Regions from separate parts of the Bradyrhizobium sp. MI1.3 genome, predicted to be linked through region 1. Evidence: riboswitches for the same ligand, from Rfam matches in the RefSeq annotation. Region 1 holds a riboswitch; the other holds the start of a gene.
The links. Region 1 has a riboswitch for cobalamin ahead of AC0L3A_RS35950 (ribonucleoside triphosphate reductase). Riboswitches for the same ligand answer to the same signal wherever they lie in the genome.
Positions count from the first base shown of each region.

Region 2: it holds a riboswitch for cobalamin, as region 1 does, so the genes downstream of both, metE (5-methyltetrahydropteroyltriglutamate--homocysteine S-methyltransferase) here and AC0L3A_RS35950 (ribonucleoside triphosphate reductase) in region 1, are expected to answer to the same signal.

Region 1 is NZ_JBVVPQ010000091.1:16,967-22,177, reverse strand. Features, by position in the region: gene AC0L3A_RS35960 (anaerobic ribonucleoside-triphosphate reductase activating protein) at 538-1,191, opposite strand; gene nrdD (anaerobic ribonucleoside-triphosphate reductase) at 1,148-1,339, opposite strand; gene AC0L3A_RS35950 (ribonucleoside triphosphate reductase) at 1,353-3,389, opposite strand; cobalamin riboswitch at 3,497-3,708, opposite strand; partial or broken gene AC0L3A_RS35945 (IS256 family transposase) at 4,150-4,959, shown strand; gene AC0L3A_RS35940 (outer membrane protein) at 4,919-5,211, shown strand, end outside.
Region 2 is NZ_JBVVPQ010000050.1:8,584-13,794, reverse strand. Features, by position in the region: gene metE (5-methyltetrahydropteroyltriglutamate--homocysteine S-methyltransferase) at 1-1,954, opposite strand, end outside; cobalamin riboswitch at 2,054-2,253, opposite strand; gene AC0L3A_RS28640 (4Fe-4S binding protein) at 3,039-3,242, opposite strand; gene AC0L3A_RS28635 (EAL domain-containing response regulator) at 3,820-5,034, opposite strand.

The sequences.
Region 1 (5,211 bases):
CACCGACCTTCGCCTGCCTGGGGTGCCGGACGCGTACGCTGACCGCCGGCCTCTGGTGCGGATGTCGGATGAGGAACAAGAATGCCGATTAACAATTGCGACACAGTTCACGCGAAGCAGCATTAGAGCAGTTCAGTTCGGCACACTGCCTGCTTTGTTCCACGCTACGATCCCCGACGTTGGTGGCGATTCGGGAGCGATCTTGGAGACAGGCGGCCCTGGCCACTCTCCCACATTTCTGCTGAACATAGCAGATCAGCCACGCGCCGCGCCCATGGTGGCCTGGCGCGAAGGCATTCACGGACTGTTCAATGCGGCTGTGGACTTGACGCGTCGCTTCGGACAACGGAATCGTTGCGCGCCTGCCGAGAGCCGCACCACCAGCAGACACCGGCGCCCGCAGATCTCCTGCGGCAAAACGCGAAGTGTTTCTCCAGCCGCCGCAGCAGTGTCTGGTGTCGGGCGGACCGCAACTCGGGGGGGAATGGCAGGGATATGTGCTGCAACCGGCACCCGGACGGCAGCGGCTCACGGGGACTAAAGAAGGCTCGCGGTCGTGCATCCCGCCGCCCGGAACGGCTGAAGCCGATGGGCAGGAACGCCAAGCGCGACAAGGTCGGACGCCAGACGCGCCAGGTCGGAGCGATCCAGCAAAGCATTATGAACCGTCGTGCGGATATCGCACGCGACGCCGCTTTCGAGCAGACGCACGAGGCTGGCCTTGGCGTTGATGCCGCTCCCAACGACGCCAGTGATCCGCTTGTAGTGATCGAACGCAGCCTTGACGTCGAAGCCGATCCAGTCGACGAGCGGCAGTACAGCGGACAGCCGTGTGGGACAGGGCCCGGCGGTGTGCAATCCGACGCGGAAGCCGAGTTCGCCTCGCACGGCACGCATTGCGTCCGGCAGCGCAGCCTGGAGAGTGGGTTCGCCGCCAGAGAACACCACGCCGTCGAGCAGCCCGCGACGGCTATCGAGAAAAGATAGCACTTCCTGCCACGGGATTTCCGACTCTCCCCTCGGGGAAATCAGATGCGGGTTGTGGCAATAGCCGCACGACCAAGAGCAGCCCTGGCAGAAAACCGTTGCCACGAGCTCGCCCGGCCAGTCGCAGGTGGACAGCCGGGCGACCCCGCCAATTCGCAGCTCAGCCGAGCGCGGCGCGCGTTTCAGCGAAGAACCTGCGCTCATTGTGCTCGCCTTTCTTGCCGCAATTGAACGACGACACCGGCCGGTGATAACCCATCACGCGAGTCCAGACCTCACAGGGCTGGCGCTCGTCGTGGCTGAGCGTCCCCGCAGGATCGCTGCTCGTCGTATGGGCATTAGACTCGTTCATCTGTGGTCTCCTTTCAGTTCGCGGCGGCATGCCGCTTGAGTGCGAGCTTTTCGGCGTCGCATTTGGGACAGAAGACATGCTCGCCTTCGAGATAGCCGTGCGTCGGACAGATCGAGAATGTCGGCGTGACGGTGACGTAGGGTAGGCGGAAATTTGAGAGCGCCCGCCGCACGAGCTTCTTGCACGCTGCGCCTGAGGACAGGCGTGAACCCATGTAGAGATGGAGCACCGTACCGCCGGTGTATTTGCGTTGCAGCTCGTCTTGGCGCTCAAGCGCCTCGAATGGATCATCGGTGAGGCCGACCGGAAGTTGGCTCGAATTGGTGTAATAGGGGAGATCGCCGGTGCCCGCCTGCAAGATTCCGGGGTAGCGCTTGCGGTCTTCCTTCGCGAAGCGGTAGGTCGTGCCCTCCGCCGGCGTGGCTTCGAGGTTGAACATGGTGCCGGTTTCGGTCTGGAACGCCGAGATGCGCGCACGCACATGATCAAGCAGCCGTACCGCAAAGGCATGGCCCCAAGGTGTGCTGATGTTCTCGCAATCGGCGGTGAGGTTGCGGATCATCTCGTTGACACCATTCACGCCTAGCGTGGAGAAATGGTTGCGTAGCGTGCCGAGATAGCGCTTGCTGTAGGGAAAAAGTCCGTGGTCCATGTAGCGTTGCACGACCGTGCGCTTGATTTCCAGGCTGTTGCGGCCGATTTCCAGCAGCGCATCGAGGCGATCGAATAGGCCCGCTTCGTCGCCGCGATGCAGATAGCCGAGGCGAGCGCAATTGATGGTAACCACACCAATAGAGCCGGTCTGCTCAGCGCTGCCGAACAGGCCGTTGCCGCGCTTGAGCAACTCGGTAAGATCGAGCTGCAGCCGACAGCACATCGAGCGGACCATGTTCGGCTTAAGCTCGGAATTGATGAAGTTCTGGAAGTAGGGCAGGCCGTATTTCGCCGTCATCTCGAACAGGCGATCTGCGTTCTCGCTCTCCCACGGGAAATCCGCGGCGATGTTGTAGGTCGGGATTGGAAACGTGAATACACGGCCCTTGGCATCGCCGTTCGTCATCACCTCCATATAGGCGCGGTTGATCATGTCCATTTCGGACTGGAGGTCGCCATAGGTGAAATCCATCCCCTCTCCGCCGATCACGGGCACCTGTTCGCGCAGGTCCTCCGGGCAGGTCCAGTCGAAGGTGAGATTGGTGAAAGGCGTCTGCGTACCCCAGCGCGAGGGGACATTGAGGTTGTAGATGAGCTCCTGGATCGATTGCAGTACATCGCCGTAGCTCAAGCGGTCCCTCCGGATGAACGGCGCCATGTAGGTGTCGAACGAACTGAAGGCTTGCGCGCCCGCCCACTCGTTCTGCAACGTGCCTAGAAAATTGACGATCTGCCCGACCGCACTCGACAGATGCTTCGGCGGGCCGGCCTCGACCTTGCCGGGCACCCCGTTCAAGCCCTCGGTCAAGAGCGTGCGCAGCGACCAGCCGGCACAATAACCGGCGAGCATGTCGAGGTCATGGATATGGAGGTCGCCGTCACGATGGGCGCGGCCGATCTCCGGCGGGTAGATGTGCGACAGCCAGTAGTTGGCGACGACCTTGCCCGAGAGGTTTAGGATGAGTCCGCCCAGCGAATAGCCCTGGTTGGCGTTGGCATTTACGCGCCAATCGCTACGTTCGAGATACTCGTTGATGGAAGCGGCGACATCAACCGTCGTCGTGTGGTCCTGGCGCGCCTGTCCGCGTTTCTCGCGATAGACGATATAGGCGCGCGCAGTGGCGAAATAGCCCGCCGCGATCAGCACCTGCTCGACGATATCCTGTACCTCCTCAACTTTGGGAGTTGCGCCGACGAAGCGGTGCGCGATGACCTTGATAGTCTCTTCCATGAACCGGCCGGCCGCCTCGTCGTCGAACTCGCCGCTCGCCCGCCCCGCGCGCGCGATCGCAGAACGGATCTTGCTGGCATCGAAGACAAGCGTGCCGCCCTCGCGTTTGACGATCGAGCGCGGCAATGCGGCTTGCAACGAATTGCTTTGACCCAGACCAGACATCGGCATCCCACTTGGGTTGGGGCAAGGCTGAAGTAGGCGCATGCGGAAAACGAGCCGCCCTCGGCGGCCCACTGCCGGCTAGCGACCACCGGGACACCCCGCCCGAGGACTCTGTTGTTGTCACGGCAGGTCTCCTGGCTCGCGGGTTCTTGCTGCTGTCTGGCCTTCCCGGCGCCGAGATTTTGCGCCAGTGACTCTGTCGACAGCGGCTCGCCGCTTACAGTTGCGGGGGCAGCGCCGGCTTTGGCTTTCGGCCGTACCGGCTTCCCTCTTAGCTCTCTATCTTGCGATTTGAGAGACCGTGACAACTACATCTAGACGCCGTATTCGATTCTGTGTCAACAGACGGTTCGTCGTTGACGAAGCCTCCGTCCTTGGTCCAGCGGCGCTCGGCGACGTAATCCGAAAGATTTATTCACGCCTCGCGGATGCAGCCGTTCCGTTCGAAAGCCATCGAGCGCAGCATCGACGGCGGCAAGAACATTGGAAAGCTCGTCGAGGCGCGGCGCGATGTCGTGCGATCGCTTCTCCCTCGGTCGACATCTTAACCGGTGGGCCGAAGCAAACCAGCCACACGCAGAAAAGTTGGTCGTTCCTGAAAAGTTGGTCGTTCCTGGTGGTGGTGTAGCTCGGTAGAGCGAAGCCGCCCAGACGCGCGCCCTCAATTAGCGCCGTAGCGGGCGGGCGGCTTTGCGGTGCTCACCGGCAGTTCTCCGGTAGGATCGGGTTGCGACACGCCAAGGCAACCGAGGAACCAGCGATGACCGACGACATGATGAACCTGCGCACGCTGGTAGGGAAGTCCCCCGACGCCGATCTGCTGCGCGAGATGATCGGCTTTGCCGCCCAGCGTCTGATGGAGCTGGAAGTGGGAGGCCAGACCGGGGCGGCCTATGGCGAGAAGAGCCCCGAGCGTCTGGCCCAGCGTAACGTTACCGGGACCGATTTGGGAGACCCGCGCCGGTGCGGTTGAGCTGCGAATTCCCAAGCTGCGCAAGGGCTCCTACTTTCCAGGCTTCCTCGAGCCGCGCTGCATGGCCGAGAAGGCGCTCACGGCCGCGGTGCAGGAGGCCTATGTGCAGGGCGTCTCGGCCCGCTCGGTGGACGATCTGGTGCAGGCCATGGGCATGACCGGCATCTCCAAGAGCCAGGTCAGCCGACTGTGCGGCGAGATCGACGAGAAGGTTAAGGCGTTCCTCGCCGGCCCGATTGAGGGCGACTGGCCATATCTGTGAATCGACGCCGCCTACGTGAAGGTGCGCCAGAATGGCCGCATGGTATCCGTCGCTGTGATTGTCGCGGTCGGCGTCAATAGCGACGGCCGACGCGAGGCCCTCGGCATGGACATCGGCCCGTCCGAGGCGGAGACGTTCTGGACGGCGTTCCTGCGCAAGCTCGCCCGCCGCGGCCTGCGCGGCGTCAAGCTCGTCGTGTCCGATGCCCACGAAGGTATCAAGGCCACCGTAGCCAAGGTGCTCAATGCCAGCTGCAACGGTGCCGCGTCCACTTCATGCGCAACGCGCTGGCGCATGCCGGCAAGACTGGACGGCGTGTCGTCTCTGCCTTCATTTGTCAACAGAAGCGGATCTCTCCGCGGAGGACAGGCTGGCTACAACTGGCAGTTCGGTCGGGCCATCTTTGGCGTCCAGGGTGACATCGCCGGTGTGGATGTGAAGGGCACCAGTCCCGGCCTCAGAATTGGGGCATCGTGCACGGCCAAGAGCGATTGGTTAGGCACCGTCACGGGTCGGGTCGGCGGTGTTGTTGCCGACCGGACACTTGTGTACGTCAAGGGAGGTGCGGCCTGGATGCAAACGGATCA
Region 2 (5,211 bases), on a different contig from region 1:
CGTCAGCGACAGCGGAGGAGCAAACGCGGAAACTGTCCACTGCCCAATCGAGATAGTCCTTCCACTGCGATTTGCGCAGCGGCAATCCCTCCCGCAACGCAGCCTCGTCGATCTGGATCATGGTCGCTCCAGCCGCCTCAAGGTCGATGACCTCGTCTCGGATCGCGAGAGCGATCTGTCGGCATGTCTCGCTCCGCGGGATGTCGTCACGGACAAACGACCAGTTCAGGATCGTCACCGGTCCGGTCAGCATAGCCTTGACGGGTTTTTTGGTCAGAGACTGCGCATGTCGCCACCATTTAACGGTCATGGGCTTCGGGCGGGAGACATCTCCAAACAGGATAGGAGGGCGAACGCACCGCGAGCCATAAGACTGAACCCAGCCGTGCTTGGTGAATGCGAAACCCAACAGCTGCTCGCCAAAGTATTGAACCATGTCATTGCGCTCGAACTCACCGTGTACGAGCACGTCCAGGCCGATATCTTCCTGCCAATGCACGGTATGGGCTGTCTCCGCTTTCAGAAGCTGCTCGTACTGCGTGTCATTCAGCGCTCCCCGCGCATGAGCTGCACGCGCATTGCGGACGTCCGCCGTTTGCGGGAAGGATCCGATGGTTGTGGTTGGAAACATCGGCAATGCGAAGGCGACGCGCTGGACGTCGGCGCGCTGGGTGAACGCACTGCGACGGCGACGCATGCTATCGTCGATCGCGGCCATTCGTCCGGCGACGTTCGCACTGTGGATCTTCGGCGATGTTTCGCGGGTGACGGATGCATCCTCTGAGAGCGTGAGTTCATCGGCCACGTCGGCAGCATGGCCAGCCAGCGCTTTGCCCAATATCGAAAGTTCCTTGATCTTCTGCACTGAGAACGCCAACCACGTCTTCAGATTGGGATCGAGATCGATCTCTAGTTCAATGTCGGTCGGAACATGAAGCAGCGAGCAGGAGGGGGCAATCTGAACACGGTCCCTGCCCAGTTTTTTGACCATAGGAGCAAGTTGGTCGAGTAGCGCCGGCAGATTAGAGCGCCACACGTTGCGACCATCAACGACACCGAGCGAGACCACGAGATCTCTACCTGCTCTGGCGACAATCGCGTCCAACTGGTCAGGTGCACGAACCAGGTCGACATGAACCCCGGCAACGGGCAAGGCCAAGACTGTTTCAAGATTGTCGCCGACACCCCCGAAGTATGTGGCCAGCATGATTTTAAGGGCCGGCACGGCCTTAGCGAAATGAGCATAGGCCCGGCGGACAGCGGCCCGAGATGCTTCGTCGGCGTCCATCACTAGGCATGGCTCGTCGAGCTGAACCCATTCAGCGCCGCGCGAGGCTAGTTCGCGGAGAACATCGACATAGACGGGGAGGAGTCGATCAAGCAGCGACAGCGGATTGAATGCGGGATTTACGCTTTTGCCGAGCTTCAGGAAAGTGACTGGGCCCACTAGGACGGGCCGCGTCTGATAACCGAGGCTTCTTGCCTCCTCATATTCCTCAATCGGCTTCCGAGAGGCATGCTTAAAGATCTGATCCTGGTGAAATTCCGGCACCATGTAGTGGTAGTTCGTATCGAACCACTTCGTCATCTCCTGTGCGGCTACGCCGGGCCCATGCTGAGCGTGACCACCGTCTTGAGCGCCACGCGCCATGGTGAAGTAGGTTTTGAGCGACACAGGACCTTCGTTCCAGCCGTAAACGTCGGGAATGGCGCCGACCATTAGGCTGGTATCGAGCACATGGTCGTAGAGCGAGAAGTCATTCGAAGGAATGACGGTCGCACCGCGGGATTTCTGGCGTGCCCAATTAGCGGCACGAAGTCCACTCCCCGCCTCGAGGAGCTCGGCTTCGCTGGATTTTCCCGCCCAGTAGCTCTCGAGTGCGAATTTGAGTTCGCGTCGTGGGCCGATGCGTGACGTCCCCAGTGTGGCAACGGGAAGCGAAAGGATTGACATAGCTTAGACCCCATGTTGGGGCAAAGGCCATGGCGGACGCAGACAGCGAACATCGCGTGAGCGACAACTGCTTGGCGCACACCGGGACGCCCCGCCCGTGGACGATATCTTGTCGAGGCAGGTCTCCTGGCTCACGGGTCGTCGCTGCTGTCCGGCCTTCCCGAAGCCGCATGGCTTCAGTGACTTCGTTGGACAGCGGCTCGCCGCTTACAGTTGCGGGGGCAGCGCCGGCATTGCACCGGCTTCCCTCTTAGCTCCGGATCAAACGAAATCCGGAGACCGCGACGGCTTGAATTATGCGCACGAGGATCGATGCGTCAACCTACCGATTCTCGCTGCGGTATTGCCAAGCGATTACGAGCGCACTAGGCGGGTACGACGGTCTTGCTCGCGGCCTGGTGAATACGCCCGGATCTGTGGAGGCTCCGCTTGTGAATGCATTCGCTCCTTGCTCGCGTAACGGTTGAGCTCCACCACCGGAACGAACCCGGGCCGCTTTCGGTATCTGTGTGATCGCGAGGAGGCGACCTTTTCCGTCAGCAGCTTTTCGAACCTGCGCGTCAGGAACGTGCGATCATCCTCGGCCGGCTCCGTTTGGTCACAGCCCACGAGGCTCCCTAGAAATTTCGAAAGCCGGATTGCTCCAGGACCGCACGGATGATCAGGTCGGCTCCTTGGCGTTCGGCGGGCCCGCGACCAGGCACGAGGTCGTCCGCCTCCGTGAGGTTGGCCAAGATGATCTTCTCGGTGCACTAGGTGTTCACGTGCTGAGCGACTTTTGCGCCCGGCTTCGATGCGTCCGTTGCCGCTCGACGCCGGTCTGCCTCGCCTCGACTCGCCGCCAGCGACGATAGGCCTTAACGCGGCCACTGAGCATCGAGGGCCTTGTCCTTGTTCGTGACAAATTCGACGGTGTCCTCCGACAGAGCCCTTTGAGCGGTTCCTCGAAGTCGCTCAGCGTCTTAAGCTCATAACGATCTTAATCGACCTCGATGCGCCCCATGCGGTCGTGGTCTCCTCAAGGTCCCACATCTACAACTTCGTTCGCGAAATCGAGCGATGAGGCCTTTTGGTCGCGGGCTGCCTATCCTGTCTTGGACGGGACACAGGTGTCAGGGACCGGACAGACCACCGCGCATTGCGGCGTGTCGCAATGGCCCTCGCACTCCGTACATTTTTTGACATCGATAACGTAAATGTCGCGCTTCAGACTGATCGCCGCGTTGGGACACTCGAACTCACATGCGCCACAAACGGTGCATTGCGAAGCGACGATCTTGTAAGCCATGCCTTCCGACTCCTTAGGCGAGCGATGCCATGGGCGATCCCTTTCAAATGCCGTGCCAAACGCAGACGCGCTCAATGTTGGGCAATTTGCTCAATTCGGCTGTCCCGGATCTGAGACCATGTTGCATCTGCGACAGCAACAGGTCGCTTCAATTTCAGGCTACGAGCCCTCGGGCCCTCTTGCGAGAGTCAGTCGCGACTTGACGCTGGAAGCGTCCGTCGGTTTGTTTGGCACGCAGCGCGGGGGCAAGCGAGGCTGACGCTTCCTCAACCGGCGGCGACAAAAAACCGCCAACGGACGCAGGTCTACGTTGGATCTCGGCAAACCTCCGGTCACACACCCCGACTGGAGGTTTGTGCAAGCCTCGCTCATGGCTGCAACGCTAGCTGCGCGGAGGACTCGCTGGAGGCATGCCAAAACGGGCTTGTGGTATAACAAGCTTCGGAGGGAAATGAAGTGGCGGCGGGACGAGCGACACTGGCCTTGCAGACCGAATTGCACTCAGCCTCATGCCTGGTGCCGAGTAGGCATGGCGGTGCTCGTGAGCGTCGCTTGGCCGCACTCAGCCACTCGCACACTATTTTTGACGAGCTGGAGCAGGGTTGAAAGATGACTGTGCAAATTGCTTCAGTGGCATGGCTTTTCCGAACAGATGGCCCTGCGCAAGGTCGAAGCCGAGTTCGGCCACAGCGATTAGGTCAGCCTGGCTCTCCACACCTTCGGCGACGGTGCGCACATTGTACGCTTTGGCTAGATCGACGATATGGCGGCACACCGTTCGCTTGAGGGGCCCATTCGCGCAGCCGCCGACGAACTGACGATCCACTTTCAATTTCATGAACGGGAATTTTGTCATCCCCATCAGCTGCGGCCAATTGGCACCGACATTGTCGATTGCAAGGCCAATGTTGTGAAAGCGAACCTCACGCGCAACCTCGACCAGGAGATCTAGGTTCTGGATCGCTTCCACGCTCTCGATTTCAATCGTCAAACCGCCGAAAGCGGCGTGCGACGGCATGCGCCGACAGAGATCGCGTACCGCCTGCGGGTCAATCAGGAATGCTGCCGGGAGATTGATGGAGAGATCGATCGAAGTTTGCTGCTCCAGGAGATACTGCCAATCCTTGATCGCGCGGTCGATCACGAACTGCGACAAGTTCCTAAAATGCGGATCGTGAGGTTCCGGGATGAAATAGGCCGGTGGAACAACGCCCCAGGTCGGGTGCCGCATTCGCACATGCGCCTCGGCGCCGCGGCGGCTAAGGGTACACGCGTCGAACTTCGGCTCATACCAGAGCTCAAGCCAGCCAGCGTGTAAGGCTTCTCCGACATGGACCGCGGGACGGGGCGCCGGCTCTTTTGGCAAGAGCATGCCGAGCCGATCGCGCAACGTCTCGGCTGCAAACGGCGCCCTGAGCGGCGGCAGCATAGCAAGTCCATATTCACTGCCGACCTGCTGCACTGCCGCCATGATGATCGACTCGCGCGCTCCGAACGCCAGCACTCGGCCTGCAAATTCTTCGCGCACCAGTATCTCGAGCAATCGTCCAGGCTCGATGCGGTCCGAGCCAATGCCGAGCAGGATCAGATCAGGGAACTCCGTGCGGAGTACATGCGGCAACTCGTCAGCAGTCCTGCATTCGCTGATAACAAATCCCATATCCTCCAGCACATCCCGTAGAAAGGCGCGCAGATGCCGCTTGCCGACGGCCAGGCATGCCCGCGGCCGCACCTTACGTTGCCCGAAGATTACAGGTTTCCGTCCGACCAGTTCGGCCTGCCCATGTTCCATCGCAACCACTCCCGTTCCGTGACGGTGCCTTAAACGAGGAGCGAAGGTCCAAACAAGCTGTGCTTCCCGATATCTTTCGATTGTTCGAGATAAGCTTAAGATAGTGCATTAGTGTGCAAAATCTTTCGCGGTCTTGCTCAGACGATTTTATCGGGCGCACGCGTATGATACCTGTCG